DNA from 3 places in the Planococcus donghaensis genome. Region 2 is predicted to be linked to each of the others. Evidence: riboswitches for the same ligand, from Rfam matches in the RefSeq annotation. Region 2 holds a riboswitch; each other region holds the start of a gene.
The links. A riboswitch is a leader RNA that binds a small molecule or an ion and turns the genes downstream of it on or off. The one in region 2 is predicted to bind cobalamin.
Positions count from the first base shown of each region.

Region 1 (10,195 bases), 970 kb from region 2:
TCGAACATCTGCCAAATCGCCACCGCAATCAAATAATTCATTTTGAATCGCTTCTAAATCTTCCAACAGATCCGCATAAGTTTCAGGTGCCAATTCAGTCATCGCTTTGCCGATAAATGAATTAACTTCATCAATCGTTCCGTATGCTTCAACGCGCGGTGCATCTTTATCAGTACGCGCTCCGATTAAACTTGTTTGTCCTTTATCCCCGGTTTTCGTGTAAATTTTCATTTTGATCCGCCCCTTTTATCGTTTGTGGAATACCGTACCAAATCCGTGTAATTTGTTGTGCTTCTGAAAATAAAAATTGATACATTCGGCCAACAAGGTCGCGCGTTTCACGCTCGATCCGTTCTGTTGGTACAATGCCTCGGTTTAAATCTGTTAACACCCAGATTTGTTTTGATTGACTAGAGCTTAGCGTTTTTTTGACTTGCTCTATTATTTGCGGTTCTGTTAAACCTTGTTCGAGTTCATCTTTTACCCAACGCTCCACTCCAGCAATTACCGTCACGGAATCATTACGTATCAATGGTGGCATCATACCTTCATGCCAAGATGCTTCTTCATTTTGTATCAAGTTTTTCACATATTGTCGTTTGCCGTTAAAGGCTCCACCGAAAACGATGTGCATAATGCTCGCTCCTCAAACGCTTGGCGACTTTGCCATGTTAACTTATGGCAACCTCCGTGTAGCGCAATTTGATCTTGAAATCTCTCACCTAAAGCTTGCGCGATTAAGTAACGAATCGGTCCCCCGTGTAGAACTAACGTAACTTCGTTGCCATTTGGTATTTTTCGCATACCTCGTTCAACCCGCTCCGCCATGTCTTTTAAACTTTCACCACCAGGCGGACTGATGTTCCACGGATCATCTATCCAGTCGCGATAATGTTGAATATTGTTTAACTGTTCATAGGTTTTCATTTCCCATTGTCCAAAATGACATTCCCGTAACTCTCTGTTTGCTCGGTATATGGCATTTGGAAACAACACAGCTGCCGTTTCTCGACATCTCTTTAAATCACTGCCCATAACTTCTTTCTTCTGCAAATCAGGTTTAGCGTCAAATGGCAAAACCGATTCATCGGTCCAGCCAATATAACGTTTTTGCTCGTTTCCTCGTGTTGGAGCATGGCGAATTAAACGAAGAACAAAAAAGTCATCCATACTAAAATCTCCACTCCTTCCACATATGCACCTAACAAATCACCTGTGACACCGCCAAAATTGCGTAAGCACCAAATGCGGTATAGCCACGAAACAAGAATCACAACAACTACAATTAACAGCGCATTTCCATTGCCCATACTTGCAATCAAGAGCGCTACATTCACTACAGTTGCGATAATTGCAAGTAGTCGCAGCTTTTTATGATTGGTTCGTTGCTGAAAAAAAGCTGCTACCCCATCAGGCTTGGCTGGCTTTGTAGTACTGAATAAGCCCAATAAGCCAATTCGTGAAAACACAGGAACTAACAAAATCCATAAAAACGACACTTCGTTAATGATTTCTGCAACAAGGATAATTTTGCCCACAATGGCCACTACTAACACCATCGCACCAAAAGCTCCAATTCGCGGGTCTCCCATAATCGCCAACCGCTTGTCCCGATCTTGGTAAGAAAAATAGGCATCTCCCGTATCTGCCAAACCGTCCATATGCAATCCACCGGTCATCACCATCCCAATCAACACCACGATAAAGCCGAGCAGTAAAGAGCTAATATCTGTTGCATCACGCAGCAACCAGACAGTGCTAGCCAAAACACTGCCGAACAACAAACCTAATAGAGGGAGCATGGCATACATAGTCGTAATGTATTCTTTCTCCATCGGCAATTGTTTTTTAACAGGAATGACTGAGAAAAATTGAAGCGCCAATAAAAATCCGGTTTTTAATTGCCGAGTCATGGTGTTGCCCCCATTATTTCTGTGACTTTCTGCCAGTCTATATGGTTTTTAACATGTTTGGCCCAGCGATTAAAAGGATCTTCCGATTTTTCATGTACTTGAATCGGTAAGTTTTTCTGTTTGCGAATCGGTGTTAAAAATGCAGTTCTACAGCTCCGATCGCGGAAAAAACCATGTAAATGCGTTCCAATCATGCGGTCACGATAATACCCTTCAACTGACTCTCCATAATCAACTAGCGAATGTTCGATTCCTGTGACTCGACCATGATGAATTTCATAGCCGCTCACTTCGACTTCTAAAGCATCAAATTTCACTATGCCTTTTTGACGTTGAACGGTTTTTTCTTTTTCAAAACTAACGTGCATATTTGGCACCAAGCCAAAACCCGCTTCAACTTTTACTGCAACACCGTCGTGTCCATATGGATCTGACAAGGTTTCCGCAAACATTTGAAAGCCACCACATAAACCGACAATCCATGTATCTTTTGCTAATGATTGTAATTTTTCTGCTAACCCCTGCTTTTTCCAATACCGCAAATCCGCAACCGTGCTCTTCGTGCCAGGCACTAGTAAAATATCGGGTTGTCCGATTTCTTCAACGGTTTTTACCCAACGAACCGATACGTCCGGCTCTGTTAAAAACGGTTCAATATCCGTGAAGTTGGATATGTATGGATGCTCACACACCACCAAATCGATTGCACCTTTAATCGTGGATTGTTTTTGTACCGCACCCACTCCAAGTGAATCTTCTTGCTCGATTTCGTGACTGTCCATATAAGGAATCACACCAAGAACTGGAATTCCTGTATACGATTCTAAAAACTGCACACCATCTTCAAAAAGTTTGGCGTCCCCTCTGAATTTGTTGATGATCAAGCCTTTCACTCGTTGTTTTTCTGGGATTAAAGCGAGCGTTCCAACAATTGAGGCAAAGACGCCACCACGTTCAATGTCAGCCACAAGAATTACGGGAACATCTGCCCGTTTTGCAACTGTCATATTGACCAGTTCGCGGTCGTTTAAATTCATTTCAGCGGGACTTCCCGCTCCTTCAATAACTAAATGCGTGAAATCTTTTGCTAAATTGGTCAGTGCTTGATCGATTGCTTGTAATCCTTTTTCGTAAAATTGCGCTCGGTAGTCCATGCCGTCCATCGTTTCAAGTTTTTTACCGAACAACACCACTTGCGATTTCATGCCGCTTTCAGGTTTTAATAAAATCGGATTCATGTCGACAGTAGCTATCGTCCGAGCTGCTTCTGCTTGCACGCCTTGCGCGCGACCAATTTCTTCGCCAAGTATCGTCACATAAGAGTTATTTGACATGTTCTGTGATTTAAAAGGAGCAACTTTCACGCTTTCATCCGAAAGAATTCGGCAAAAAGCGGTACACAGCATACTTTTGCCGACATCTGAAGAAGTTCCTTGAATCATTATTCCGCGCATGTTTTCACTTCCTTCTAAAAGCCAGACCGTTCTCCATCTCAATTGCTTGATCCGCTTTCTCCACTAACCAAATGTGAATTTTACCGAGCCATGCTTGGTATCGTTCATCACGCACGAAGTCATCTAACACTTCGTTTGAAACAATGGTCAATAGTTCAACTGCGTTTAGCATTTGATCGATTGTCTCTTGCAACCTCGTCCATTTCGCTTCCATACATCCGGCTTTATCAACGCACATATTACCCGTTTCCCAGCCTTCGTATAGTTCGTTGGCAAGCCAGGTCGTCACACAATCCCACAACACTAAATCATGCGGTTGTAGTTTTTCGATAGCATTTTCCATTTTGTGTGCTTGTTCGATTGTGAACCAGTTGTCTTGCAAACGGTCGTCACGGTGGCGTTCAATCCGTTCTTTCATTTCCTCATCGTACGCTTGTCCACTTGCGATATAAACTTTACGAGTCTCGCCAAATGTGCGGACAATCGTTTCGGCATAAGCACTTTTGCCACTGCGAACGCCGCCGCTAATAAAAATCAATTCGCCTCGAGCCATTCGCTAATCGCCTCCCGAAGTTTTTCCATATTGTCAGGTGATTTCATCCCGATTCGGAACCACTGGCCATTCATTCCTTGAAAAGATTCGGTATGGCGAAGAACAATTCCTTTTTTTAAAAGGTCTGTAAAAAAGGCAGAAGTGTTTTTTGATTCAGGCAGCTTAAAAGACAAAAAGTTCACCGCAGAATGGGTAGTCTCGCAGTGATACATGGCTAAAAATTGTTGCATTTTTTCTCGTTCAGCTGTTGCCACTTTGATCACCTTTTCACGATAATCTCGTTGTTCCAAACAACTTGCGCCGATTGTCGCGGACAACGCATTGACGTTCCAATGCGCCGCTCCTTTTTTTAATCGCTCAATTGTTTTCCTCTGACTAACTACATAGCCAAGACGCAGACCCGGAATCGCATACATTTTGGTCATTGACCGAACAATAATGACATTTGGAAACTCGTTTAAAAAAGGGATAAAAGAAGCTTCCTCACCAATAAAATCGATAAATGCTTCATCAAGTACCAGTTCACAATCGTGTTCGAGACAGGTTTTCGCGATTTGCTGAAGCTTTTTAATATGTATGAAAACACCGGTCGGATTATGCGGATTGCATATATAAAGCGCTTTGCAGCCGGATATAGTAGTTTGAATGCTTTCAAGTGTTAATATCCAGCCGTTTCCCGGTTGTAATTGAATCGTCTGAATTTCAACATTTTCTGCTTCTAAAGTTTGACGGTATTCCGAAAATGCCGGTTCAACTAACACAACCTGTTGGTTTCTATACCTTTTAGCCAGCCAAGTAAACACCTCAGCTGCTCCGTTTCCTGTAGCTACTTGGTCCACATCAACTTGATGAAAATGTGCTGCTGACGTTCGAAACGGTTCACCGTCCGGATCTGGATAAGAGCCGATTAACGCGTACATTTCCGACCATTGTTCTTTTAAAAACGCAGGAGGTCCAAATGGATGGACATTTTCACTGAAATCTATTAGTTGTTCGGGCGGGCTGATACCCGCTTGTTTATATAAGCGCAGTGGATTGGCTCCATGATTAGGCAATTCCAAGTAAGACTCCTCCTAACGCAAATAAAATAAAAAATCCAATTGTCACTTTTTTCATCTGTTGAATTGTTTCTTTAATATGATGTGCTTTGAGTTGGTAAACCGGCCTTCCCATGAGCGCACGGTGAGATTTAACACCCCGGTACCAATTGGTTCCGCCTAATTGAACGCCTAACTGTACAGCCGTTGCCGCTTCTAACCAGCCGCTATTTGGACTTGGATGCTTAGGGGCATCTTGCAACCAAATTTGAAGACGCTGACGTAATGAGAGTGTTTGGTGGCTTTTTGTCATGATTATAAGTAAAAAGCCTGTTATGCGACTCGGAATGAAATTCAAGACATCGTCCGCTTTTGCCGAAGCAAATCCAAATTCCTTAAATTCATCATTTTTGTAACCTACCATTGAATCCAGTGTATTCACCGCTTTGTAGAGCCATAAACCAGGCGCTCCTAATAAAAACGCCCAAAATAACGGTGCGGTTACGCCATCACTTGTGTTTTCGGAAACCGTTTCGACAACGCCACGCGTAATCTCACTTTCATCTAATCCATCTGTATCTCTTCCAACAATCCAGGACAACTTCTCACGTGCCAATTCCATATTTTGATCGATAAGTGGGTGATAAACATCCATTGCTGCATCTTTCAAACTTTTTTGCGCCAGTCCTGAAGCGATTAACAACGCTTCTATCGCAATACCAACAACTGGATGAATCGAATAAGCTAAAAAGACAATGGCATATACAATTATGAATACAGCAACCGCAATGGTTGCAAGAAGCAAAAATCCGTTTTGGAATGCAACATTCCCACGATTCCACCGATTGGTTAAGTTTTTTATTGCTCTCCCAATCCAACGAACGGGGTGTGGCCAATTAAGTGGATCTCCAACAATGCGGTCGATAATGATCCCTAAAAAAATCGCTAAAAGATGTGACATCATCCGTTGTCCGCTTTCGCTAACTCATATAATATGAGGGCTTCAATGGTACATTCAAAAACGCCGACTCCGATCAATTTACCAAGCTCGGTAATGGGTCCTGCATAAGGTAACTTCTTACCTTGTTGCGTCGCCGCTACTAAACAGCTGTCAGTTGATGTACCTGTTGCAATCGTACCTGTGAGCGGGTCTTTGACTCTTCTTTCTTGAAGCGCTTTCGTTTTCGCTTCGGTCGCTGTAATCATCGCTTGTATAAATGCTTCGTCTGACAAAACACCATTGACCATGATCCATGTATTAATCGTACCAACTTGGACGGATCGTTCTACCGCTTTTGACACGTCGACACCATTGCCGACTCCAGCAGTCACGGCAATGACGACGGAACCAAACGGCCCTTCGTATTCCTTGACGATGGCGTCTTGTGTTTGAACGGCGGTCATCATCCCTACTGTATCCGTAGTTTTCAACCCATTTCCCGCAATAAACTCGGTCATTTCTTGAACACTATCATTTACGTTGTAAGCTGCATCTACGTGACGGTTCATAAAATTACGGAACCATCCAGAACCTGCATTCACCACAGCTGAAGAAACCGTTTTTAATGGCGTCGGGCTTTGATACAACACCATATCATTTGAAACGACAAAGTCTTCTGCACAGATGCGATGGGTTGCTATTTCATTTTTCACTCCTGGCAATAATGTGATTTGCGGTTTTGGCAATTCCGGATGCGGATGGTTGCTAACTCTTGTTTTATAAACCGCCTCAATATCCTGCTCTCGCACCACTTCATGCGGCTCACCGATGCGAACGATGGTGCCTCGATCGAGCAGCAATAATTGATCACAATACATAGATGCTAAATTTATATCATGGAAAATCGATACAATCGTTAAGTTTTTTTCGATCGCTTGTTTTTTTATCGTGTCGAGCAACTCTTTTTGGTGATTGATGTCTAAATGATTTGTTGGTTCATCGAGCAATAAAATCCCCGCATCTTGCGCTAACGCTTGTGCGACAAAAACACGTTGCTGTTCGCCACCGGACAAACGATCAATTTGTGTTTTTTCATAGTGGCTAATGTCCATTAATCGCATAGCTTCTTTCACCGCATGCTCATCTTCTATGGACCAAGATGAAAACCAACCTACTTGGTGAGGGTAACGACCAAGTGATACGGTTTCCCGAACGGTATGAGCAAAAGAGTGAGCATGAAGTTGAGGCAATACCGCCATTTTTTTCGCTAGTTCTTTTGCCGGAAAATCTGCAATAGACGTCTCTTCAATTCGAACTTCGCCACTAGTCGCTGGCAACACGCCACTGATTAACTTCATTAACGTTGATTTCCCACTGCCGTTCGGTCCTAAAATACCGAGTATAGAGCCTTTGTTAACAGTGAAGGATACATTCTCAACGATTTTTTTGTCCCCGTACCCGCCTGTTAGTCTCTTGATTTCAAGCATCGTTAAACCCCTCCTTTGCGTTGACGGAAAAAGATAAAGGCAAATACCGGTGCTCCGATAAACGCAGTAATGACACCAATCGGCAATTCTGTCGGGGAAATAATCGTTCTTGATACTAAATCACAAACGATTAATAAAGCAGCCCCGTTGATAAAAGATAAAGGCAACACATGGCGATGATCTGATCCCCAAAGCAAACGAGTCATATGTGGCACTACTAGACCAACAAAACCAATGGTTCCTGAAACGGAAACGGCAGCTCCTGTTAGTACCGAACCACCAATTAAAATTGTCATTTTGCTTTTTTTCACATCGACACCAAGATGTTGTGCGCGTTCTTCACCAAACAACATGGCGTTTAACTCACGACGTTTGAGCCACAATACGAATGATCCGATTAATACGAAAGGTAATGCCATTCGCACATATGGCCAACCACGCATTGATACGCTTCCGAGTAACCAGCCAATAATTTGTCTCAACTCTTCTCCGGTTAAGGCAATCATCAACGAAATAATTGATCCAAGAAAAGAGCTAAATATAATCCCCGTCAAAATCACGGTTTCCATTTTCATCGAGCGGTCCACCAATTTCGCAAAACTGACAACAGCTAGCATCGTCAGTAATGCGCCGATCATGCTCATAACCGGTAAAGTAAATGGACCTAAAAATGGAATAGAGATACCAAAAAAGAGCGTCATCACAGCGCCGACTGAGGCACCGGAAGACACTCCCAGGGTGTACGGATCGGCCAATGGATTTTTCAAGAGCCCTTGAAATGCCGCACCAGCAATCGCCAATGCCGCACCAACAAGCCCTGCTAAAACGACACGTGGCATACGAATATTCCATAAAATATTGGCAGCCGCTTCATCGAACGAAGGATTCCATAGCACCACTGGTGATATGGATACCGTCCCGACCGTGACACCTAGCAATATCGCTCCCGCTAAAATAAATAGCGAAACGCTATATGCTACTATATTTTTACTCATTGAACACATCAGGGTATACTGCCTGAGCCATTTCCATTAGTCCCGCTGTTAAACGTGGGCCAGAACGAGTGAGCATATCTGAATCTAAGCTGTAAACTGCTTCTTCTTTAACTGCTGTTACTTCTGCAAAACCACCACGAGATTTGATTTGACCTACGGCATCTTCAACATAAGCGCCTTCGGTTGTAATAATCACGTCTGGATTTGCTGCAACAATTGCTTCTGGGTCCATAATAACCCATCCTTCTAATTCGCCAGCAACATTTTCCGCGTTGATTAGCGTTAACATCTCGTCCATAAATGTCCCGCTACCAGTTGTGTAAATATCCGGCTGACTACCGACTTCTAAAAAAACCGTTTTTGGTTCTTCGATTGTTGCTGCCAATTCTTCAATCGATGCTACTTGAGCTTCCATTTCCGAGACAATATTTTCCGCTCGTTCCATGCTACCTGTCGCTTCTCCGATTGTTGTAATTGAATCGTACACTTCCTCAAAGCTCGCTGCGTTTTGAACGACAAACACATCAAGTCCGGCATCACGTAATTGCTGTAGTCCCGCATCGCCCACACCTAATCCTGATTCGTGAGCCAAGACTAAGTCTGGCTGAAGACCAATGATTTTTTCTACATTAAATTCTTGTCCCCCAATTTTTTCAACGTCAACTGTTGCTTCTGGGTAGTTGTCATAATCCGATACGCCAACGATTTTTTCGCCTAATCCCAGTTCATATGCAATTTCTGTATTAGAAGGAATCATGGAAACAATCGCTCCAGGCTCTTCGTCAATTACAACTTCATTGCCCGCTGCATCTGTCAGCGTTACGGGAAACTCAACATCTCCCACTTCAGTTGGTGGTTCTGCTGGTGTTTCGACGTCCTCTTCAGGTGTCGCGGTTTCTCCGCACCCTGCCATTAAAACTGCTGCTAATCCTGCTGTTGCTCCAAACTTCCAAATCTTGTTCATCTTTAAAATCCCCCTGGTTGGTAGTGTTATTTTTGTCAGCAATCGCTGCAGGCGGAAGCTGTTTTGTGGATTACTAAAAACCGATACAAAACAAAATCCCCCGCAAAGTTCTGCGAGGGATTGAAAGGACGCCATAAAAAAGCATGCGCATCCAGCCTTTCCTCGCAGGCGTATGGGTGTGTTGTCATAAAGGCAGGTCTCCTGGCTTGTGATCATTGGTCTTTGCACCTTCCCAAAGCATTGCTTCAGTGGCATATGGCAATTTCCTCTCACTTACAGTGGCGGGACCGCGCCGGAATCAAACCGGCTTCCCTTTTAACTCATGTTCTTAGACATAAGCACCTTTATGAATCGCTATTAAGTTCTAATTCTGTTTTCATTATACACGTAACTGTTTAGCTTTTGCTTACATTTTTTCAGGAGCTTTGACGCCCACTGTTTTTAATGCATTGGCTAACGTTGTTTTCACAGCTGTGATCAGTGCTAAGCGAGCACTAGTCATTTCGACATTTGATGCATCCAATACTTTGTTGGCATTGTAGAAGCTATGGAAATTTGACGCCAACTCTTGAATATACGTTGTAATGCGGTGAGGTGCGCGTTGTTTCGCTGCATCTGCGATGACTTGCGGGAAATCCCCGATTTTTTTCAAGACATCAATTTCTTTTTCAGAAGTCAATAAGTTTAAATGTTCTTCTGAAGCCAATAAACCTTGTTCTTCTGCTTGGCGTAAAATCGAGCTAATACGAGCATGCCCATATTGCGAATAATAAACTGGGTTTTCGTTTGACTGTGAAACCGCCAAATCCAAATCAAAGTCCATATGCGAATCGCCTGAACGCATGGCGAAGA
Region 1 covers NZ_CP016543.2:2,678,499-2,688,693, forward strand. Annotated here, with positions in the region: gene BCM40_RS13170 (cob(I)yrinic acid a,c-diamide adenosyltransferase) at 1-231, opposite strand, end outside; gene BCM40_RS13175 (bifunctional adenosylcobinamide kinase/adenosylcobinamide-phosphate guanylyltransferase) at 203-634, opposite strand; gene BCM40_RS13180 (histidine phosphatase family protein) at 586-1,170, opposite strand; gene cobS (adenosylcobinamide-GDP ribazoletransferase) at 1,143-1,913, opposite strand; gene BCM40_RS13190 (cobyric acid synthase) at 1,910-3,367, opposite strand; gene BCM40_RS13195 (bifunctional adenosylcobinamide kinase/adenosylcobinamide-phosphate guanylyltransferase) at 3,372-3,920, opposite strand; gene BCM40_RS13200 (pyridoxal phosphate-dependent aminotransferase) at 3,902-4,981, opposite strand; gene cbiB (adenosylcobinamide-phosphate synthase CbiB) at 4,968-5,921, opposite strand; gene BCM40_RS13210 (adenosylcobinamide amidohydrolase) at 5,918-7,384, opposite strand; gene BCM40_RS13215 (FecCD family ABC transporter permease) at 7,387-8,379, opposite strand; gene BCM40_RS13220 (ABC transporter substrate-binding protein) at 8,372-9,343, opposite strand; cobalamin riboswitch at 9,518-9,704, opposite strand; gene argS (arginine--tRNA ligase) at 9,750-10,195, opposite strand, start outside.
Region 1: linked by a shared signal. The riboswitch ahead of BCM40_RS13220 (ABC transporter substrate-binding protein) and the one ahead of BCM40_RS08590 (hypothetical protein) in region 2 are both predicted to bind cobalamin.

Region 2 (10,195 bases):
AACCATCAGAAGAAATTCCTTCCTTACCGGATTTTCATTCACTCCGTAATGAGGGCATCCCAATCCTTCTTGAAAAAGATTACACACTAGCCTATCAACAACTAGAAACCCGCCGAAAAAAATTACTCGGTGGTCTCGAGGCCGATAGTCGTCCTTGGCCAACTGATTTAAAATAAAGAAAGCGACCGCAGCTGATAGTTGCGGTCGTTTATCATTGTTGGCATATATTTTGTTATCTGAATGAGTTACTTGGTATACTTATAAATAAAAAACAGAAAATTCTTTCATCTGAAAGGGGTACTTTTTTGATCCATTCAATTCCACTCAATTCAACCCATTTACACTCGTCTTTTAATCGTGACTATCAACCAATTTTAACGATCCAATCAGGAGACACCATTCAGTTAAAAACGATTGACATCGAATGGGGCTATTCCGCACATCCGCACGAAGAACGAACTGTTTACACATCAAGAGAAAAAGAACAAAAGCTTATTCACCCGATGGTTGGACCAATCGCAATTGATGGTGCGAAACCTGGAATGGTGTTAGAAGTTCGCGTAAATAAATTGGTGCCTGGCTGGTACGGACGCAATTGGGCGGGTGGCTTACCTGCCTGGCAAAATGATAAACTCGGCATTACAAAGAGTGCTCGTTTTCAACTCGATTGGTTATTAGATTCCGCGCGAATGACGGGAAGTTGCAACATCGGCGATCAAGAATTTCGGGTCGCTTTATCTCCTTTTCTTGGTCTACTGGCAGTTGCACCAGGCGAAGTCGGAACTTTCTCCACAAAACCGCCTAGTTACTTTGGTGGAAACATTGACTGTAAAGAGCTAGTAGCTGGAAGTAGCTTATTTTTACCAATTTCTGTAGAAGGTGCCCATTTTTCCTTAGGCGATGGTCATGCCTTACAAGGAGATGGTGAAAGTTCAGGAACTGCAATTGAGTGCCCAATGGACTTAGTGGATATCACGTTACTATTGCATAAAGACATGCAATTAACCATGCCTAGAGCGAATACGCCTGCAGGGTGGATTACGTTTGGTTTTGATGAAGACCTTAACGAAGCAGCTGCTGTTGCTTTAGCTGAAATGGTGTCATTTATGGAGCAATTATACGGCATCAATCGTACCGAAGCGACTGCCTTATCAAGTGTCGCGGTGGATCTCCATGTCACGCAAGTCGTCAATGATGTCAAAGGTGTACACGCCATTTTGCCTCATGGCGTATTACGCTAAGGAATCTTTCTGGAACTTTTTGTGGGGCCTCTCGTAAATAGAGAAAGAGGTGATGACAATGTCCAAGAAAATTTCGACCATTGCTTTATGGGTATTGCTGGTGGTCGCATTGTTTCCTGTACAAGCTATGGCTGTCGAGTATTCCATTTCTAACGTAACGATAGATGCACACGTAAATGCCAATGGATCTGTCGATGTTACCGAAAATCATACGTATAAATTTGAAGGTGACTTTAACGGCATCACACGCGAAATTATCCCCAAAGATGGAACGTCTATACAACAGGTCACAGCCACCGAAGGCAACCGAAAATTACAGGTCGAACGCCAAGGACATTTATACAAAGTGTTTCGATCAGGTAAAGACGAAACCATCACCATCGAATTACGTTACGTGATTCAGCAAGCTATCGAAAAATTTCAAGACGGTGCACAATTTTACTGGGCCTTTTTTGACGACCGCAACAAAAGTGACTTTGAACAACTTGCAATTACCGTCTTTCCACCCGCTCCAGCAAAAGATGTAGACTTTATCGGCTATGATCGAGCTTACCAAACTGGCAACTTACAAGAAAACGGGGCTGTTCATTTTAATATGGACGCAGTTCCTGCTGGGTCTAATGGAGAGGTACGCATCGTTTATGATAGCGACTTGTTTCCAGGGATCGCCCAACAAGATGGAACCATTCGCTCGGAGCTAACTGCTGACAAAGAACGTTTAGCAACGGATGCACTCGTTTTTTCGGCAAAACAAAAAACCACGAGCATTTACGGAAGCACCTTTGTAGCAGCTGCCGGCGCACTTTTCTTGGCACTTATCGCTTGGTCCTGGAACAAAGCTCGCCAAACCAAGCGCCAAGCAAAGTCTAAGACCGCAAACTTTTATGTACCTAAACAGAAAATGAGCATACCCGCCACATTGTATTTTACCAATTCCTCTATCTTAACGCCTGCTGTGACAGCTGCGGCCTTAATGGAATTGGTACGCAAAAAGAATATTGAACAATTGTCTGAAGAAAAATTCAAGTTACTAAATCGTCAAACAGACTATGCTCATGAAGAAAAGTTATTGGAATTGTTGTTTGATAAAACTGGAGATGGCGAATTTTTCGAGACAACAGATCTTGAAAATTACACAAAAAATGAGTTAAACCATTTTTCTTATAACGATTCTATCTCGGCTTGGCGAAATGGCGTTATTGAGGAAGTACATGAAAACAATTTGCATAACAAGCATCTTGCTCTTCGTGCAACTGCTGGTTTTATTGGAACGGCGTTGTTTGGAACTGCAATTTATTTCGGCCTACTGGACCTCATCCCGTTGATGATTTTCTCTCTTATTACCGGCATCTTCTTGCTTGCTTTTTGTTTCTACTCTCCACTTACTTACGAGGGTCATCTGATTCGAGAAGAGTGGAAACAAGTGCAAAGAGCCATGGCGAACTTGCATCAAACCGAATGGAATCGACTCACACAAGATGAAAAAATGCGCGCCTATAGTTACCTGTTAGGAACAGAAGAAAAGTCCGCCAACCAAAAAATTCGAAGCTTTACGAATGCCTATAGCGATGCAGCATTTGCAAACTTCGGTTTGTTTTATAACCCCGTTCTTTTAACCGGGTTGTTCCTAGTTGCAAATGCCAATGCTACAGTTTCTGCTAGTGCACCAGACTCTGTAATTGGTGACGGTAGTGTTGGTGGTGGCGGAGGATCAGGCGCATTTTAATAACAAGCTGAAACGGTTAAGATTTTTCTTAACCGTTTTTGTTTTGCCCTCAACATCTTAGGGAACTAGAAATCAAAAGACCTTTTTATAAATGGAGGAATTAGCTGATGTTAACAAAAAACTCTGCTTTACTAACGAAAGACGATTTTACGAAACGTACCGACTTACCCGAATGGTTATTAGCTGAATATAAAACTTTTCATGAAACCGTAACCGATAAAACCTTTCCTTGTTATTTTGGTATGAGTGGTGAGTTAAAAGGAGAATTACGTTATGCGTATATTACGCAAGAAGATTGGAGCAACTTACCCGCAGCTGTGGAATCGTTTTTGACGTTATTCAACGATCCAAAACATAAACGTCATGGCTTGTTTGTTTTTGTCGAACCATTTGAAGAAGAAGGAACACTCGAAGCTTACCGAAAGCAGTTTTGGGACATTCTTCAATACTTACATGAAGAAGATGATATGGAATGGCCAAAAGATGCCCCTCGTGACCCCGATCATTATTTATGGGACTTTACTTTTAAAGGAGAGCCTATTTTTATCTTTGGCAACACCCCTGCTTACAAACAACGCAAAACGCGTGATCTTGGCAACGCTATGGTGCTTGGCTTCCAACCGCGTCGTATTTTCGAAGGACTGAAAGGAACAGAAAAAGGCGGGGTAATGTCACGTGAAAAAGTTCGACAACGTGTCGAAGCGTGGGATCATTTACCGACACACCCTGATATTAGCCATTTTGGGGATCCTAATCACAATGAATGGAAACAATTTTTCATTGGTGACGACAGTGAACCGATCAAAGGAAAATGTCCATTTACACATAAAGAAATGAAATAGATAGAAAAAAGCCTTACCGGTTTTATAACGGCAAGGCTTTTTTCGTGTGATTTAATTGGCTGTCTACATTACCTCTGCAATAAAGCAGTTGTTGCTCGCTCATACAGTGCGACTTCTCTAGTCACGTTAAATGCTTCGTTTTGACTATGAATAATCAAGTCGAATAATCGTTTTACTGCTTCTTGACCTAAGTTTTCCAAAGTGTCTGATGTCCCGACTGAGGTCAAAGCAATCGCTGAATGTTGACCTATTTCTGAATTTCCGATTCCGACAATGCTGATATCTTGTGGAATTTGATAACCCGCTTTTTTGTATAGGTCCATAAATTGAATCGCAATTTCGTCTGTAGCTGCAACGATAGCAGTTGGTTTTTTCTTTAAGGCTTGCAAATTCTCGAATGCTTCAACTAAAGAGAACTTGTCTATGTCTGTCACCACTAATCGTTTTTTACGAATTTTGAAATTCGCTTCTTGCAAAGATTGAACAAACCCAAGCAAACGATCTTTCGTTGAGGGACTTCCTAAAGGCCCCCCTACCCATGCAATTTCTAAATGACCAGCATCAATTAAGTGTTTTGCAGCTAAATAGCCTGTCTCAACATCGTTCAATCCTATGGCATATTGACAGGTTACACCGCTTGAGTTCAGTGCGATAAAAGGAATAGCGGATTCTATTAATTTCTCGTGTGCTGTTTTATCGAGTAAAGCAGAAATAACCAGAATGCCACTCGGTTTGCTTGCCACGACAGCCTCATATGTTTCAATTTCACGAGATTCAGAAACAACATGAATATTCACTTGATAACCTTGCTGTTGTACTGTACTGATTAGTGCAGGAACGGCATTCACGTAAATTGGGTCATTTAAAGCACCTACCACCAAGCTAATGGTTTTCGTTTTAACGACTGGCGAAATTTCTTTTGATGATTCAGCGGATGAATAATTTAATTCATTCACAGCATTCATCACTTTGTCATATGTTTCTTTTTTCACTTGATCCGGCTTATTCAAAACCCGTGAAACTGTTGTTTGAGACACACCGGCATACTTTGCGACGTCCGTAGTTGATACCATACCTATCATCCTACTCTCTAGTTTATTTAATAATATTCATTTTATATTCACCCATTTATTATAGCACGCAGCTTCAAAAGACGCACCCTTTAATTTATTCAATTAACAGGCAATACTTTTGAATAAGTTATTCACTGTAAATTTGAATGATGATATTCATGAATACTTTATTAAATCCATTAAAGATTAAAGAATATCACTGAACCTCTGTATTTACTATTATTCATACTCCTAATGAATGCGATGGTGAATTTTATTCATTAGAATATAAGAAAATCCTCGCATAGTAAGCGAGGATTTTTTGGATCTTTATTCAAATGCTGCTGGATAAACAGTTTTGGCTACCAGTTCAACTGCTTCGCCAATTCTTGGGCCAGGGCGTGAAGTAATATCTGAATCTAAGAAAAAGACTTGGTCATTTTTAATAGCTTCAATTTCGCTCCATCCTTCGCGCGCTTTAATTTCTGCTACTGGATCTTCTGTATATGACACAGTGGTGGTAATGATTTCTGGATTGCGTTGGATGACTTCTTCTTCTGATATTTTCGGCCATCCTTCAAGGTCACCAAATAAGTTTTCTACTTTAGCGTGATTTAATATTTCTTGTTGGAACGTTTTTTGACCAGTTGTGTACAGTTCAGGAGATGGACTAATTTCGAAATACAATTGTTTGTTTTCCTCTACTGCCGCTACTTTTTCTTGTACGTCCTCTATTTGCTGTTGAATCGTGCGATTTACTTCATCACCTTTATCTTCAAGACCCATTACCGTTGAAATTTGTTCAATATCACCGTACACATCTTCGAATGATTGTGCAGATTCGATAACAAACACAGGAATTCCTGCAGCTTCTAATTCTTCATATCCAGTTGGTGCACCTGTCGAATACCCAATCACAACATCTGGATCTAGTTCAATAATGCGTTCGGCATTAAAAATAATGGAGTCAGAAACGCGTTCCACTTCAGCCGCTTCAGCCGGATAATTATCGTAATCGGTCGCACCAATCACTTTTTCGCCTGCACCAATTTCATATAAAATTTCTGTATTACTTGGAATTAATGAAACCACTGTTTCAGGTACTGCTTCAAAAGTTAGTTCGTTGTCTAAATCATCAGTGACAGTATAACTTGTTTGTTTTTCTGCTTCCGTTGCCGAATCTGTTTCAACTTCTTCTGCCACGTCAGACTGACATGCCCCTAAAGTTAATGCTATTGTTCCGATTGTTAAGTACTTGACTAACGATATTTTCATCATTTATTGGCCACTTCTTTCTTTTTGGTTTTTGTTGGATAAGATTTACTAACGAATGGAACTTCTTCAACGCCATAATATTGATTGACATAGACAGCCATTGTAAAAAGGACATTGGCTAAAAGGTGAGTGTAGTTGAACAAAATTTCCGGCACATCTTGTTCGAGGCTTACTTTATGTAATGCACGAACAGATTTTTTCGCTTCACTTCTACACACATGCAACACAGTTGCAGCATGTGTACCTTGCGGCAACACAAAATTGCCGATTTTATCTTTTGTGAAGTTTACATAATAATCGTACATGTCACTTAGTTCGATTATATCTTCTTCTTGAATGGCTAGTTTTCCGCGTACAGAGCCATTCAAGTGATAGATTTTCGGCTGAAGAATTTGCAAATCACGCTGTATTGCCTCTACCTCTTTTGTTATAGCCAATGCTTCTCCAATACGTGTGGTCAATGAATCCGTCCTGATTTCAAAATCTACAGTAGACGCTTTTTCACGCATAAACGGATAACAAAGATACCTCATGTCTTTTTTCATTATTTCACCTCACTTTAGTTTGGTGAAAATCACTGCATTGAACGCTCTCGAAAACAACAAAAAGCCGCCCTTAATAAAGGGCGGCGGCATAGCTATTTAGAGACATACTCCAGCAGTCAAAAATAGAAACGTTGCCGTATGATTCCCTTATCTTCCGAAGAGTAAAAATACGTTCAAAAAAAGGTAGGTCTCCTGGCTTGTGCATCGATTTACTTTAAGAACCTTCCCGTTTAGTTGCTTACACTAAACAGTGGTGTTTTCTTATTTCATACGCACTTACAGTTGCGGAAACAGCCCCGGAATTTAACCGGGTTCCCTGTTATGCTGACGAGTCAGCACCTTTTTTCTGCATGATTATTCACTTGTTTTCAGTGTATCATATTACACAAGCCAAAAGACATACTAAAAATTGTTTATTCCGGATCTATTACCAATTTCACTTTCCTTGGTTCTGCAAAAACAATTCGTTTATGCCATCTTAAATAAGTTGCATGTTCGGGTGAAACCGGTATTTTCATGCCTTTTTTTAAGCGATAAATTGGATGCTGATCTTCTAAAATCGCACTCGAGATATGAAGACGTCCCCCACCCGTAAAAGCAATATGTCCGGCTGAATACAATGCACTATGATTGGCACAAAGCAATACGCCATTAAAAGGGTCTAATCTTTCCGCATCTGAGCTGTCTTTCCACGGTTTAGCATGTGTAGCTCGTAAGACGTCGCTAATAGCTATCCCGCAAAGTGGGCATTCACCGTTCCAAAGTGGCAGTAAACTTTCTCTGAACTGCTCTTTGCCTCTGCGCATCTTTGTTTTAATTTCAAGTTCCGCTTCCGCGATTAGGCCGAGTAATGGATTGTGCTCGGTTTTTTTTATCACTTCCATCGATAGTTCCAATTGTTCTACTTCTACCGTGAAAATATTTAACGAACTAATCAATTCTAAAAATTTAATCGCCAATTCTTCGTTACATGGATACAAATAACCCGAATTCCCATTAGCATCTTCTTGGAATGCCGAGTATTTCACTGGCAATAACGGTCCGATGTCTTTAAAGGATTCTTTAATCGATAAGGGATTTTCTAATTCCCGGTAAACCGTATAAGCGATAAATGCCTCTTCATTGTCACTTGATGGATCTTCAAGGTTTTTTGGTTTTTTGCCTTTTACGCAATCCTCACGCACACGGCTAATAGCCACTACAAATCCCTTTACATAATGAAAGACAATATCGCCTTTTTTCACTTCTTGCATCCGATTCCACGAATGTGGCACCATACCTGACTTGTCTACTTGAGGCGTCCAAAGAACTCCTGCATGTTGTTCAGCGTGATAAGTCTCTCCTTGCATAACGATAAAACTATTCATAACTGCCTCCTATTAATGGCTATATCTCATTGGTTTGTATGTAGTAAAGCTTATTGTTCTAAAATAATTTACTTTCTCTATTTTAACCCAAATCCACAACTTATGCTTTCGAGATGTTACCCCAACAAAAAACAACCACTTTATCAAGTGGTTGTTCTATCAAACGATTAAGCTTGAATTGCTTTTGCTTCTGTAATTTCAGTAAAAATCGTAACTTGATTTCTGCCGCTCCGCTTAGACTGAAAAAGCGCTTGGTCTGCTTCGCCGATCAGTTGATCTAAGGTTTTATCAGCTGAGTATAAACTAATTCCGAGCGAAACCGTTAAATTGCCTTTTGGTTGTAATTCTTGGCCGTCAAATGGATATTTTTCGATTTCTGTTCGGACTTGTTCAGCAATCTCCAAAGCTCTATGTTCATCAAATGGTTGGGCGATACAAATAATAAACTCTTCTCCCCCATAGCGTGCCACAAAATCAGTTGAGCGCGTATTGTCTTTCATCAATTGTCCAATAGAGCGTAGCACTGCATCTCCTTTTTGGTGACCATGTGCATCATTATAAGATTTAAAATAATCGACATCCAACATGATTATGGCAATGGGTGCTTTTTTAGTAATCAATGTTTGAATTTCATTCTTAAAAAAACGCATATTGGGTAATTGGGTCATTGGATCTTGATTTGAATTAATCTCAAGTTCTTTTCGCAACAAAATGTGATAATTTTCTCCATTCGTCATTAAGCCCATTACCAGAACCGCGATCCCAGCGAAAATAGCCATTGTTAGTATAATGGATAAAGTTGCAGGAGTCGTTACAAGCATTAAAATCGATTTAATCACTTCAAAAACCAAAAGTCCCATCATCATCTTCTTTAAATCGATTAACGAAAAGAATTTATTCGTTTTTTTCTTATTGTGGAACAAACTGCCAATAACGACCGGTAAAAGTATTGCTTGTAAAATTCCCATAATAGCCGTTGGTCCACCTAAATAATAGCGAAAAACGGATGGGAAAATAGAAGATAATAACCCAACTTTCCAGCCCCCGATATATGAGATAAAGTAAAGGGCGACTTCCCGTAAATCGAGTCTCATACCCATATATAAATAAGGTTTATGCATTACAGAAAAAGTCAAAAAACTAACAAATATGATACTCAAAAACACGAGTCGTTTAGATTCTGTTAAATCGGGAAACCAAAATTCTTTCACTTTTAACGCTACATACAATAGCGCAATGATTAATGCCATGTTTTCAAGAAAGAAAAACATCAATGTTGCCATATAACCAACTCCTACAAACCGTTTCTAGTTTTAGTGTACAGTTAATATGTCAAAAAATATAGATAAGATACAATATTATACAAGAATAAATAAATAAAAACTCTTTAACTTGCCACTTTTAGTGACGCATTAAAGAGTTTTATCAGCTAAAGAAGATTACAATAATTTTGACATATAGAGTTCATCGACGTATTTTCCTTCTATATAGAGCGAATCACGTTTTACACCTTCAAGACTAAACCCTAATTTTTCATACAGCGCAATGGCTAGTGTGTTATGTGCCACAACTGTCAATTCAATGCGACGAAGCGCTTTTTCTATCGCCCACTTTTCTACAGCACGTAATAGCTGAGTGCCGGTCCCTTTCCCCCTATTAGCTTGGTGAACTCCTATTACTATATAGACTGAATGCTGTTTGCGTTTTATTTCTTCTCCAATCGCAAATACATACCCTACTAATTCGTTATGTTCTTCTGCGGTAAACACAATCGAGCTATCATTCATCGTAGTTAAGCGACGATTAAGTTGTTGACTTGTGGTGTTTCGTTCTCCTGGTTCGAATAGCATAACATTAGACTCTTCTACATGTTTCATAAGAAATACCAATTTTTCTGCATCATTCGGAACTGCTTTTCTGATCAGCATAAACTTTCTCCTAACATTATGAAATAACTTCCGGATCAATCAGCTGTTCTTTTTCAGCTTTTCTAACAAACAATCCTGTATAAACAAGTACTGTCCCGATCATCAACAAAACACCGATATACACAGACATCATGGTTGGAATAAGAAATGCGCCTATGATAATAGTAGACCGTGCCAATAGATCAGCACCACTAAATGAAACATTGGAAAAAGCAGAAT
Region 2 covers NZ_CP016543.2:1,705,858-1,716,052, forward strand. Annotated here, with positions in the region: gene BCM40_RS08560 (potassium channel family protein) at 1-176, shown strand, start outside; gene BCM40_RS08565 (acetamidase/formamidase family protein) at 306-1,241, shown strand; gene BCM40_RS08570 (DUF2207 domain-containing protein) at 1,300-2,967, shown strand; gene BCM40_RS08575 (YqcI/YcgG family protein) at 3,075-3,809, shown strand; gene BCM40_RS08580 (LacI family DNA-binding transcriptional regulator) at 3,878-4,882, opposite strand; gene BCM40_RS08585 (ABC transporter substrate-binding protein) at 5,192-6,139, opposite strand; gene BCM40_RS08590 (hypothetical protein) at 6,136-6,681, opposite strand; cobalamin riboswitch at 6,847-7,040, opposite strand; gene BCM40_RS08595 (HNH endonuclease) at 7,095-8,048, opposite strand; gene BCM40_RS08600 (GGDEF domain-containing protein) at 8,216-9,331, opposite strand; gene BCM40_RS08605 (GNAT family N-acetyltransferase) at 9,488-9,976, opposite strand; gene BCM40_RS08610 (MDR family MFS transporter) at 9,993-10,195, opposite strand, start outside.

Region 3 (10,195 bases), 1.4 Mb from region 2:
TTAATCGGCACCATTGTAATGGCGTATTTTTTACAAGAACTCAAGCCGTTTCAAACACTTTCGTTTATAGGGCAAGTAGTGGGTATCATCTTTCTCGCGACAGGAGTGTTTTTGCGTTTTTGGGGAATTTTGCACTTGAAATCTCAATTCACACGTTACGTCACAGTTCGAGAGGGCGACCAAATTGTCAGTAGTGGGCCTTATAGAAAGCTACGCCATCCACTTTATACCGGCTTATTTTTGATCACGCTCGGCATGGCCCTGTTTTTTGGTAGCTTAGTTGCGACAATTATAGGGGGCATTGCAATGGTATGGGCTTTGCTTCGGCGCATCAATTACGAGGAGCGTTTACTGGTTGAAAAGTTTGGTCCCGATTATGAAATTTGGATGAAGAAACGTGCCAGACTTATCCCGTTCGTTTATTAATAAGATTTATTCATTGGTGAGCAGTTCTTTTTACATCGTGTACGATATAGTTTAATGTAAGTCGTGTGCGATATAAATAAGAGGAGGACTACATACAATGAAAACATTATTTGAAACAACAATGACCAATACAGGCGGAAGAGACGGAGCGGTGTATTCTCCGGACAATATTTTTTATATGGACGTAGCAAAACCTCAAGCGCTTGGTGGATCTGCTACAACTGCGACAAATCCAGAACAACTTTTTGCGGCTGGCTATAGCGCCTGCTTTAACAGCGCGTTGGAATTAGTACTTGAAGCTGGTAAAGTGGAGATAGAGAAAAGTGAAGTAACAGCAACTGTTGCGTTAATCGGAGACAAAGCAAATGGCGGCGTAAAACTAGCGGTCAAACTGGTAGTCGATATAACTGGCATTGATGAAGAACTAAAACAAGAATATGTAGAAAAAGCGCATAAAACCTGCCCGTATTCAAAAGCGATTGCAGGATCTGTAGATGTAGAAATAACTGTTCTATAATAACCAGTATAGGTGAGATGTAAATGGAGAAACCGACGAAACTCGAGCAACAACTGTGTTTTGAAGTGTACAAAGCTTCTAGCAATTTTTCAAAAATGTATGCAAGAGCATTAGAACCCTTCAATTTAACTTTTTCACAATACTTGGTGCTTCTTGTTCTGTGGGAGGAGCCCGAATTGCTGTCGAAAGATATCGGGGAACGGTTGGGACTAGGAACTGGTACATTAAATCCAATCATTAAACGAATGATTGATAATGGCCATTTATCGAAACAACAATCGGAAAAAGATAAACGTGCATTTGTAATTGCGTTGACCGAAAAAGCGCAAAACGAACAATCGGCTATCGAAAGAGCCGTTTTTGAAAAAGTGGAGAGTTGCAATTTTATGGGCATAAATGCAATGACGTTAATGCAGAACTTAAAAGAGTTGAACGCAGCGTTTAAAACAATGAATTTGTAAAAAGTCGCGTGAATCAGTAAATAAGGAGTGAGCAAGATGACTATTTACGATATTGAAGTATCAAAACCAAACGGTGAAGAGTACTCATTAAGTGAATATAAAGGCAAAACCCTGTTAATTGTGAACACTGCAACAAAATGCGGACTACGCGATCAGTTTGATGGTCTCGAAAAATTATACGAAGAATACAAAGAACAAGGGCTAGTCGTTCTAGGGTTCCCGTCGAATCAGTTTAAGCAAGAAGAAGCTACAGGGGCACAAGCACAAGAAGCTTGCCGTATGACCTATGGGGTGACGTTCCCGATGCATGATTTAGTGAAAGTGAACGGAAGCGATGCGCATCCACTTTTTAAGTATTTAACGAGCAATACAAAAGGGTTTTTAACAAGTGATATCAAATGGAATTTCACGAAGTTTTTAGTGGACGCAAATGGCGATATTGTATCCCGTTTTTCTCCAAAAGATACGCCGGAGTCGTTTAGAAAAGACATCGAAAAAGTACTTACTCGCTCTTAACGAAAAGGTTTCTGTTTCACTAGAGGCCGTGATGTGATAAGCTGTACATCATCGTAGCAGTAATGGAGTGATTAAAATGAGCAAAGCAAAAGCGAAAGCAAAAAGTGGTACGGGTCAAGGAACTGGCAAAAAAGGCTGGACTCGCTGGAAATCTGGCGCAAACAAAGCAAAGAGTTTCAAACCGTATACTAGCAAAAATAACAAAAAAGCGGACGAACCGAAAACAGATAAAGAAAAAGCTTCTGTATGGGTCGATGCATAGATAAAATGTCGAGGGTTGTCCAAAAGGGCATCCTTTTTTTTGTGTGTGGCAGAGCGGAAGTTTCTAAAAAACCCTTTACTCCATGAGTAAAGGGTTTTTAGCAGGTCGATTTGTATGGTCAACCCGTTTTTGGATGCCTTCATCCTGTTTTACAGGCGGGTGTGCTAGCAAAGCGGCAAGCATGCCAAAGGCCGGGAAAATCATTAAAATCCACAAGATTTCTACATATCCACCAAAAAAGTCAAAAGCAATGCCGAGCGGCAATGGTCCGAGTGCGGAACCAGTAACAACCATAGCCATTGCAATACCACTTAAACTCCCGATATGTTTTCTGCCAAAATAATTTGGCCATACCACAGCCATGACAATCCGCTCAATCCCCATACTAATGCCCCAAACTAAACCGAAAATAACGGCCCCAGCGAAAACATCTACTTTTTGAAGAAGCAATATAGAAAAAAGTTCCCCTGCAAAAACGACTGCAAGCATGTACTGGACTTTTACTTTTTCCAACAAGATACCTGTGATAAAAGTAATCGGCAAGCCAATCAATGCTGTTAAGCTTAAGATACCAGCAGCTGTTTCTAACGATAAAGATTTTTCAGCGAAGATCGATACCAAATGGAAGGTTAATCCGGTATTAACGATTCCGGGTATAGCGGCACATAGCAACAATAACCAAAAAGCGCGGGTTTTAGAAGCTTCCTTTACTGCCCAACTAACTTCAACCGCTTCTTTTTTGGGGAGTTTGTTTTTAAGGATTTCCCCATTATCGGGCAATAAGCCCATTTCTTCAGGTGAATTTTGAATCAGAAAAAGAGCGAGAGGCGTAAAGCAGACAACAATGATGGCACCTAAAATCAGCCATGAACTGCGCCAGCCAAATGCTTCAATTAGCCAGACATTTAGTAAAGGAAAAGCCGCCGAGCTGACTAATCCACCAATTGCGGCAATGCTAATAGCGCGCCCTCTCTTTTTAACAAACCATTGAGGGATAAGTGAGCTTGAAATAAGTGCCATAGAACCTTGACCAAGGAGCCGTATAAAAAAGAAGCCGATAAACAACATAACCAAACTGGTAACGAAACTGTTGAAAAAGCAAGCCACTGCCAAGGCGATGGAAACGGTCACAGCCATTTTTCGCGAACCGTTTCGGTCAATTAGGCGGCCGACAAAAAATAACATAAACCCTGCAGTTAATGTCGCAGCTGAGTAGATTCCCGAAACCGTCGAGCGGCTCCAACCGAATTCCTCTATATAGTAGTCGATGAAAATCGAATTAGAATATGTTTGTCCAGGTCCAGAGAAAAATTGAGACAAGGCAGCGATCGCGATAATGACCCAGCCATAATGAAAAGCGTTTCCTGTTAATTGTTTCATAGTGCATCTCCAATTGCTGTAACACTTGGTTACTATATTTCCAAAATTAGTATCAAAAAATATTCTAAAATCACAATTTATTATCATAGCACACATCTTTGTTCTAATATGGGTTGAAATATAACTGTAAATAAAAGAATCATTCAGATATTTTGGAAACTTATTAGGGAATAAAAGTTTTCGATACGTGTAAAATTTAACCCGTTAAAAACTATAAATGCTGTGAAATAAACTTTAAAACAATAGTTAACAGCTAATTAAAATCATCCCCTTGTTTAAAGTGGAAAAGTGGTTTATAGTTTATTAAGTACAATATTTAGTGTTTTATTCTAAAAAAAAACTATATATAGTAGAAATCGATAACGAAGGTGCCTAAATAGGCTTAATAGGGAATCCGGTGAAACTCCGGAGCTGTACCCGCAACTGTAAGTGCTGACGAGCTATCACAACCCACTGTCCAATGGACGGGAAGGAGATAGCAAAGGATGACGCACGAGCCAGGAGACCTGTCTTCGTTACAAGTTTATGATCTTCTCCGGGAGTAGAGAGGGATAACGAAGATATGATGCGCAAGCAGTTAAGTTCAGCTGTCTTGGTATGTTATTCTGCGTTTTCAAACCCATCCTCTCCTTGAGAGGATGGGTTTTTTGTTTTGTAGAGATGGAGGAATGGAAGGTATGACAGAAGCATTAGCTGCAAGCGTGGCTAGAACAGTTCAAACAAAATTGGTGTTGCCACCAGATACCAATCATTTAGGCACAATATTTGGAGGAACGGTACTCGCATACATAGATGAAATCGCGGCGATTACCGCAATGAGGCACAGTGGAGAAGCAGTTGTGACCGCTTCAATCGATACCGTGAACTTTTTATCTTCTGCCAAAGTAGGAGACATCTTTATTTTAGAAGGAGTCGTCATTTCGACAGGAAGAACATCGATGGAAGTTTATGTGAAAGCAGAATGCCAACAAATTGAAACGGGCGTGACCAATTTAACAACAACCGCAATATTGACAATGGTTGCAGTCGATAGTGACGGCAAACCAATCCCTGTTAAAGGCGTAATCCCTGAAACGGACGCAGAGAAAAAGTTATTCCAAAGTGCACAAGAACGAAAACAACGACGCATGCAAGTAAACGAATACTCAAAGGAGTTGTGCTGATATGAACATGAAAATTGAGACGGCGGAAATATCCTCAGTCGAAAAAGCGCTTGAACGGGCAACAGAAGTATACGGTTTAGATACACGAGAGCTACTTGAGCGAGCAGGAGAACTAGCGGAACAAGCAAAAGGCGAACAATCGTTATTGTATGCGCTAAACCATATTACGATGGATCAGCCCGATTGGACCTATGTAGCTGCTGAATTGTATGCAAGTGATTTATACAAAAAAGCTGCAGAACATCGGGAGTATTCCGCTTCTGAGAAATACGGCGATTTTTACAAACTTATTCAAGAGCTAACGCAAGTTGGGATTTATTCGACAGAATTACTGTCTGCTTATACACAAGAAGAAATCACAGAACTTGGACAAGAAATCGATGCGGAGCGAGACTTACTGTTTAATTACATTGGCTTGTTTTTGTTAGCAGACCGTTATTTAGCCAAAGATTACGAAGGGCGTTTGTTTGAACTGCCACAAGAGCGCTTTTTGGTCATTGCCATGACATTGATGCAAAACGAACCAAAAGAACAGCGCTTAGAACTAGTAAAAGAAGCATACTGGGCGATGAGTCATTTGTATATGACGGTTGCTACACCAACTTTATCAAATGCTGGTAAAAGTTTTGGGCAGTTGTCATCGTGCTTTATCGATACGGTAGACGATTCTTTAGACGGTATTTATTTAAACAATTGGGATATCGCCCGTCTTAGTAAAGACGGGGGCGGCATCGGCATTTATTACGGCAAAGTGCGCGCGTTAGGCTCAGATATTAAAAAATTCAAAGGCAATTCTTCAGGCGTCGTGCCGTGGATTCGTTTGCTTAACGATACGGCGGTCAGTGTCGATCAGCTTGGTCAGCGTCAAGGTGCTGTCGCGATTTACTTAGATGTTTTCCATAAAGACATCATGAACGGCTTTTTGGATTTGAAAACAAACAATGGCGATGAGCGTCGTAAAGCACACGACATTTTTACAGGCGTATCAATTCCAGATTTGTTTATGGAACGTTTGCAAGAAAAAGATGAAAATGGGCGCAGCATTGGGGAGTGGCATACGTTCTGTCCGCATCAAGTCAAGCAAGTGATGGGGTGGAAAGATGCGAATGGCAACGCATTAGGACTCGAAGATTTTTACGATGAAAAAGACACCAAATACTTTAGCGATAAATACCAAGAGGCAGTTGATCACCCATTATTGCCGCGCAAAACGTACCGCGCAATGGAAATTATGGCGCGCATTATGGTGTCGCAACTAGAAACCGGCACACCGTACATGTTTTATCGCGACGAAGTCAATCGTCAAAATCCGAACAAGCACACGAGAGGTCGCGGGTTAACATCGATTTATTGCAGTAATTTGTGTACAGAAATTATGCAAAACATGTCAGCTACAACCATTGTTAAAGAATATACTGATGAAGACGGCAATCTTGTTATGATTCGCAAACCAGGCGATTTTGTGGTGTGTAATTTGTCATCAATCAACTTGCCAAGAGCAATTAAAGCAGACGTATTAGAGCGTTTAGTGCCGATTCAAACGCGCATGCTCGATAACGTTATTGATTTAAATACGATTTCGGTTGGACAAGCTGAAGTAACAAATAAAAAATACCGCGCAATTGGTTTAGGAACATTTGGATGGCACCACTTGCTTGCGCTTGAAGGCATTCATTGGGAAAGCGAAAAAGCAGTTGAGTTTGCCGATAAGTTATACGAAGAAATTGCTTATCAAACGATTCGTGCTTCTATGCAATTAGCGGAAGAAAAAGGGGCGTTCAGTCAATTTTCCGGATCAGAATGGCACACAGGCGAGTATTTTGAACGCCGCAACTACACGAGTGAGCGTTGGAACGACTTGCAACAGCAAGTAGCAACAACAGGAGTTCGAAATGGCTGGATGATGGCCGTTGCGCCAAACTCATCAACTGCGAAAATCGGTGGTTCAACAGACGGCATCGATCCGCTCTATGCTGTTGAATACGCTGAAGAGAAAAAGAACTTCAAATTTAAAGTGACTGCGCCTGACTTGGATCACCATACGTATGATTTCTACCGTCGTTCTCGTCACGTACTGGATCAAAAATGGAGCATTCGTCAAAATGCAGCACGTCAACGCCATATTGATCAATCGATTAGCTTTAACTTTTATGTGCCGCACACGATTAAAGCAAAAGAATTACTGGATTTGCATTTAGAAGCGTGGAAGCAAAACTTAAAAACGACTTATTATGTCCGCAGTACATCACAAGCGGAGATCGAAGAATGCGAAGCATGTCAAAGCTAAAGGAGAATGATCATGACAATACATGAACCATTAAAAAAAATTAAATTATTAAATCCAGAACATCCAAATAAATCGACTGGCGTGTTAAACGGTCAGTCTTCGGGGTTATTGAATTGGAACGACATTGCGTATCCGCAAATGTACGATTTGTACCAAGCGTTGTTGGCAAACTTTTGGAAAGCGCAAGAAATCAATATGCAAGACGATATAAAGCAATGGGATAGCTTGAGCAGTGTGGAAAAAGACGTCTTTTTACGTATCAATACACAACTCGCATCACTCGACAGTTTGCAAACACCAACGATGAGTCAAGCAATGGACTACGTGACCGATTCGAGCTTTAAAGCAATATTTGCGGTAATTTCTCAACAAGAAGCCGTTCATACCGAGTCGTATTCGTATATTTTAAGTTCACTTGTTTCCGTGAGTGAACAAAACGCACGCTTCAATCAAGCAAAAAGCGATCCGGTTGTTCAAAAACGCAATGAGTTGATTTTGGATGCATACGAAGAATTTCGTCAAAATCCAACGCCGCAAAACTTGTTTAAGCTAAGCGTCAATTCGATTAATTTAGAAGGCATTTATTTTTATGCCGGCTTTGCGTTTTTCTATCATTTGGCGCGTCAGCAAAAAATGCTGAAAACCAGCACGATGATCAGCTATATTCAACGCGATGAAATGCAGCATGCGTATTTTATCGCACAGTTTATCCGCATCATGCTGACGGAAAATCCGGACTTGAATACGGACGAAAACATTCAATACATTTATACGACCATTGATAAAGCAGTGCAGCTTGAAAAAGAGTGGGCACACTATATCTTAGCTGATATTGAAGGGTTGGATTTGGTAGAGTTTGAAGGTTACGTGGAATACTTAGCTAACAAACGATTGCGTCAGCTTGGTCTCGACAATTTATATGAAGAACGCAACAATCCAATGCCTTGGATTCAAGTGTTTGGCGATGACATGATGAACGATACCAAATCTGACTTTTTTGAACAAAAGTCTAGAACCTACACAAAAGTGTCGCAGTCAAATGGCTTTGACGAGCTATAAGCCAAGAACAGCAATCGTTTATACTTCAGTTACTGGGAATACAGAACACTTGGCAGAAATGCTGCAAACAGCCCTGCTAAATCAAGGGATTCCAGTTGAGCTTTACCGAGTAGAAGAATTTTTGCTTGATGAACTGCCCTATTTTGCTCAAGTGTTGATTGGCACTTATACATGGGGAAGCGGTGAAATTCCAAAAGAAATGTATGGATTGTATCAAGCGATTGAACAGCTTGGTAACAAAGAGTTACAAACAGCAGTTTTCGGAACGGGAGATCGTTTTTTTGCAGAATTTTGTGGAGCGGTCGATCGTTTTCGAGATATGTTATACGTCAAAACATTGCTGATAGCTAGCTTGAAAGTGGAATTGATGCCTCAACCAAAAGACGTGATTCGCTGTGAGAAATTAGTAGCACTCCTTAAATAGAAGATGAAAAATCGCCGAGAGGCGGTTTTTTATTTTTGCTTATAAGTGTTTATTTTTTAAAAACGGGGTATAGGATAGAAAAGAACGAGAAAGCAGATTCTTACTATTTCCAGCTGCAGAAACCGGTGGAACTTTTTGTCGTGAATTTTTATCGTCTGTAAACACTTTACACCTATAGTATTTATGAAAAGATAGCTAAATGAGAAATCGGCGTTTTCGTTTACACCATCTTTTCGATCAAGAATTAAAAGCGCAACAACATACAATCCATTAATGATTTTGGCTGTAAGGAACGCCGAAAAGAGTCTAAGGATTCTTTTCGGTGTTTTCGTGTCTACAATATTTTAATATCCCATATAAATTGATATGGGAAAACAGGAGGGTGAACCGGGTGGATAGATTCGAGCGATTGGCCGAACAAGTTGGCGTGTTGCTGAATGCAGAAGTAGAAGTACAAAATGGCGAATGCCTAATCAAAAAAACGAGGGCCATCAATATTTCTTCTCAAAACAAAAATTTCAATTGTGTGCTCGATCATGATATTTCGTTTAAAAACCTTAAAGAAGATGGCACTGCGCTTAATGAGGCAGGAATATTGTTACTCCCGGAAGAGCTAGCTCTTTTTACAGACACGCTTCACCAGCAGGCTATTCCGTTGCCGATAAACTATCAACAACGTGTGGACATAAACCCGAATATTGTATGCATCTATATGTCTTCAGAAGAATCACCTGAAGATTTCGCTACCAGATTATCTGCTGTATTTAACGCGATAGAGCAAAATTCACTAGTAAAGTAACAACTGAATGGGGGAGAGTGTAATGCTAACTAGATACAAACGGTCGCATGAAAAAGTGGCGATGGGCTTGCTGGCATTCATGCCCGAAGAGCGAAATGTAAAACAACTAAGGAAAACGATGGAACTATACAATGACCACCCAGATTGGCAGCTTTTCTTTTGGAAGGCCAATGATTATTACGTAGGCATCATTGGTGTTCATATAGAAGACGACGAGTTTTTTACGGTGCAGCACATTACTGTCATTCCATCGTTTAGAGGAGAAGGAATTGGCCATAAAATGGTAGAAAGTGTCGAAAAACTGATGGGCAATCGCAAACCAAGACCATCTGAAGCAACAAAGGCGTTTTTAATGAAGTGCAGAGTTTAATAACACTAGAAATAACACAAACCCAAATGATGAATTTGACAAAAAACGATGAAAAAGCCGGTTGTGATGATACACAACCGGCTTTTTTAATGCATACATTTCCATCTGAGGCGGTCTACAGCGTATAATAAAAACACCTGATTGATTTTATAAAAGCGAAGGTAAGAGGTGTGCTCCATGATTGTCATCATCGATAACCAAGATTCATTTACTTATAATCTGGTTCATTATTTTGAGCAACTAGATCCATCCGTCCGTATATTTCAAAACGATGAATTGATAGAAAAACAATTAGAAGCGCTAAATCCCGATTTAATCGTCCTGTCTCCAGGACCGGGGCGACCTGCAACAAGTGGAGCGAGCAAGCGCGTATTAACAAACTTAAGTGGACACGTGCCGATACTAGGCGTTTGTCTCGGGCACCAAACCATCGTGGAACATTTCGGCGGCATAGTGACAAAAGGCCATCAGCCCATGCACGGCAAAGTTTCTAGCCTAACACATGATGGAAAAGGACTTTTTAAAAAAATC
Region 3 covers NZ_CP016543.2:3,154,266-3,164,460, reverse strand. Annotated here, with positions in the region: gene BCM40_RS15490 (methyltransferase family protein) at 1-426, shown strand, start outside; gene BCM40_RS15485 (organic hydroperoxide resistance protein) at 524-943, shown strand; gene BCM40_RS15480 (MarR family winged helix-turn-helix transcriptional regulator) at 967-1,404, shown strand; gene BCM40_RS15475 (glutathione peroxidase) at 1,441-1,920, shown strand; partial or broken gene BCM40_RS15470 (DUF3934 family protein) at 1,997-2,128, shown strand; gene BCM40_RS15465 (MFS transporter) at 2,258-3,562, opposite strand; cobalamin riboswitch at 3,912-4,090, shown strand; gene BCM40_RS15460 (acyl-CoA thioesterase) at 4,240-4,725, shown strand; gene BCM40_RS15455 (ribonucleoside-diphosphate reductase subunit alpha) at 4,727-7,012, shown strand; gene BCM40_RS15450 (ribonucleotide-diphosphate reductase subunit beta) at 7,025-8,071, shown strand; gene BCM40_RS15445 (flavodoxin domain-containing protein) at 8,052-8,495, shown strand; gene BCM40_RS15440 (DUF1259 domain-containing protein) at 8,887-9,294, shown strand; gene BCM40_RS15435 (GNAT family N-acetyltransferase) at 9,317-9,664, shown strand; gene BCM40_RS15430 (anthranilate synthase component II) at 9,842-10,195, shown strand, end outside.
Region 3: linked by a shared signal. The riboswitch ahead of BCM40_RS15460 (acyl-CoA thioesterase) and the one ahead of BCM40_RS08590 (hypothetical protein) in region 2 are both predicted to bind cobalamin.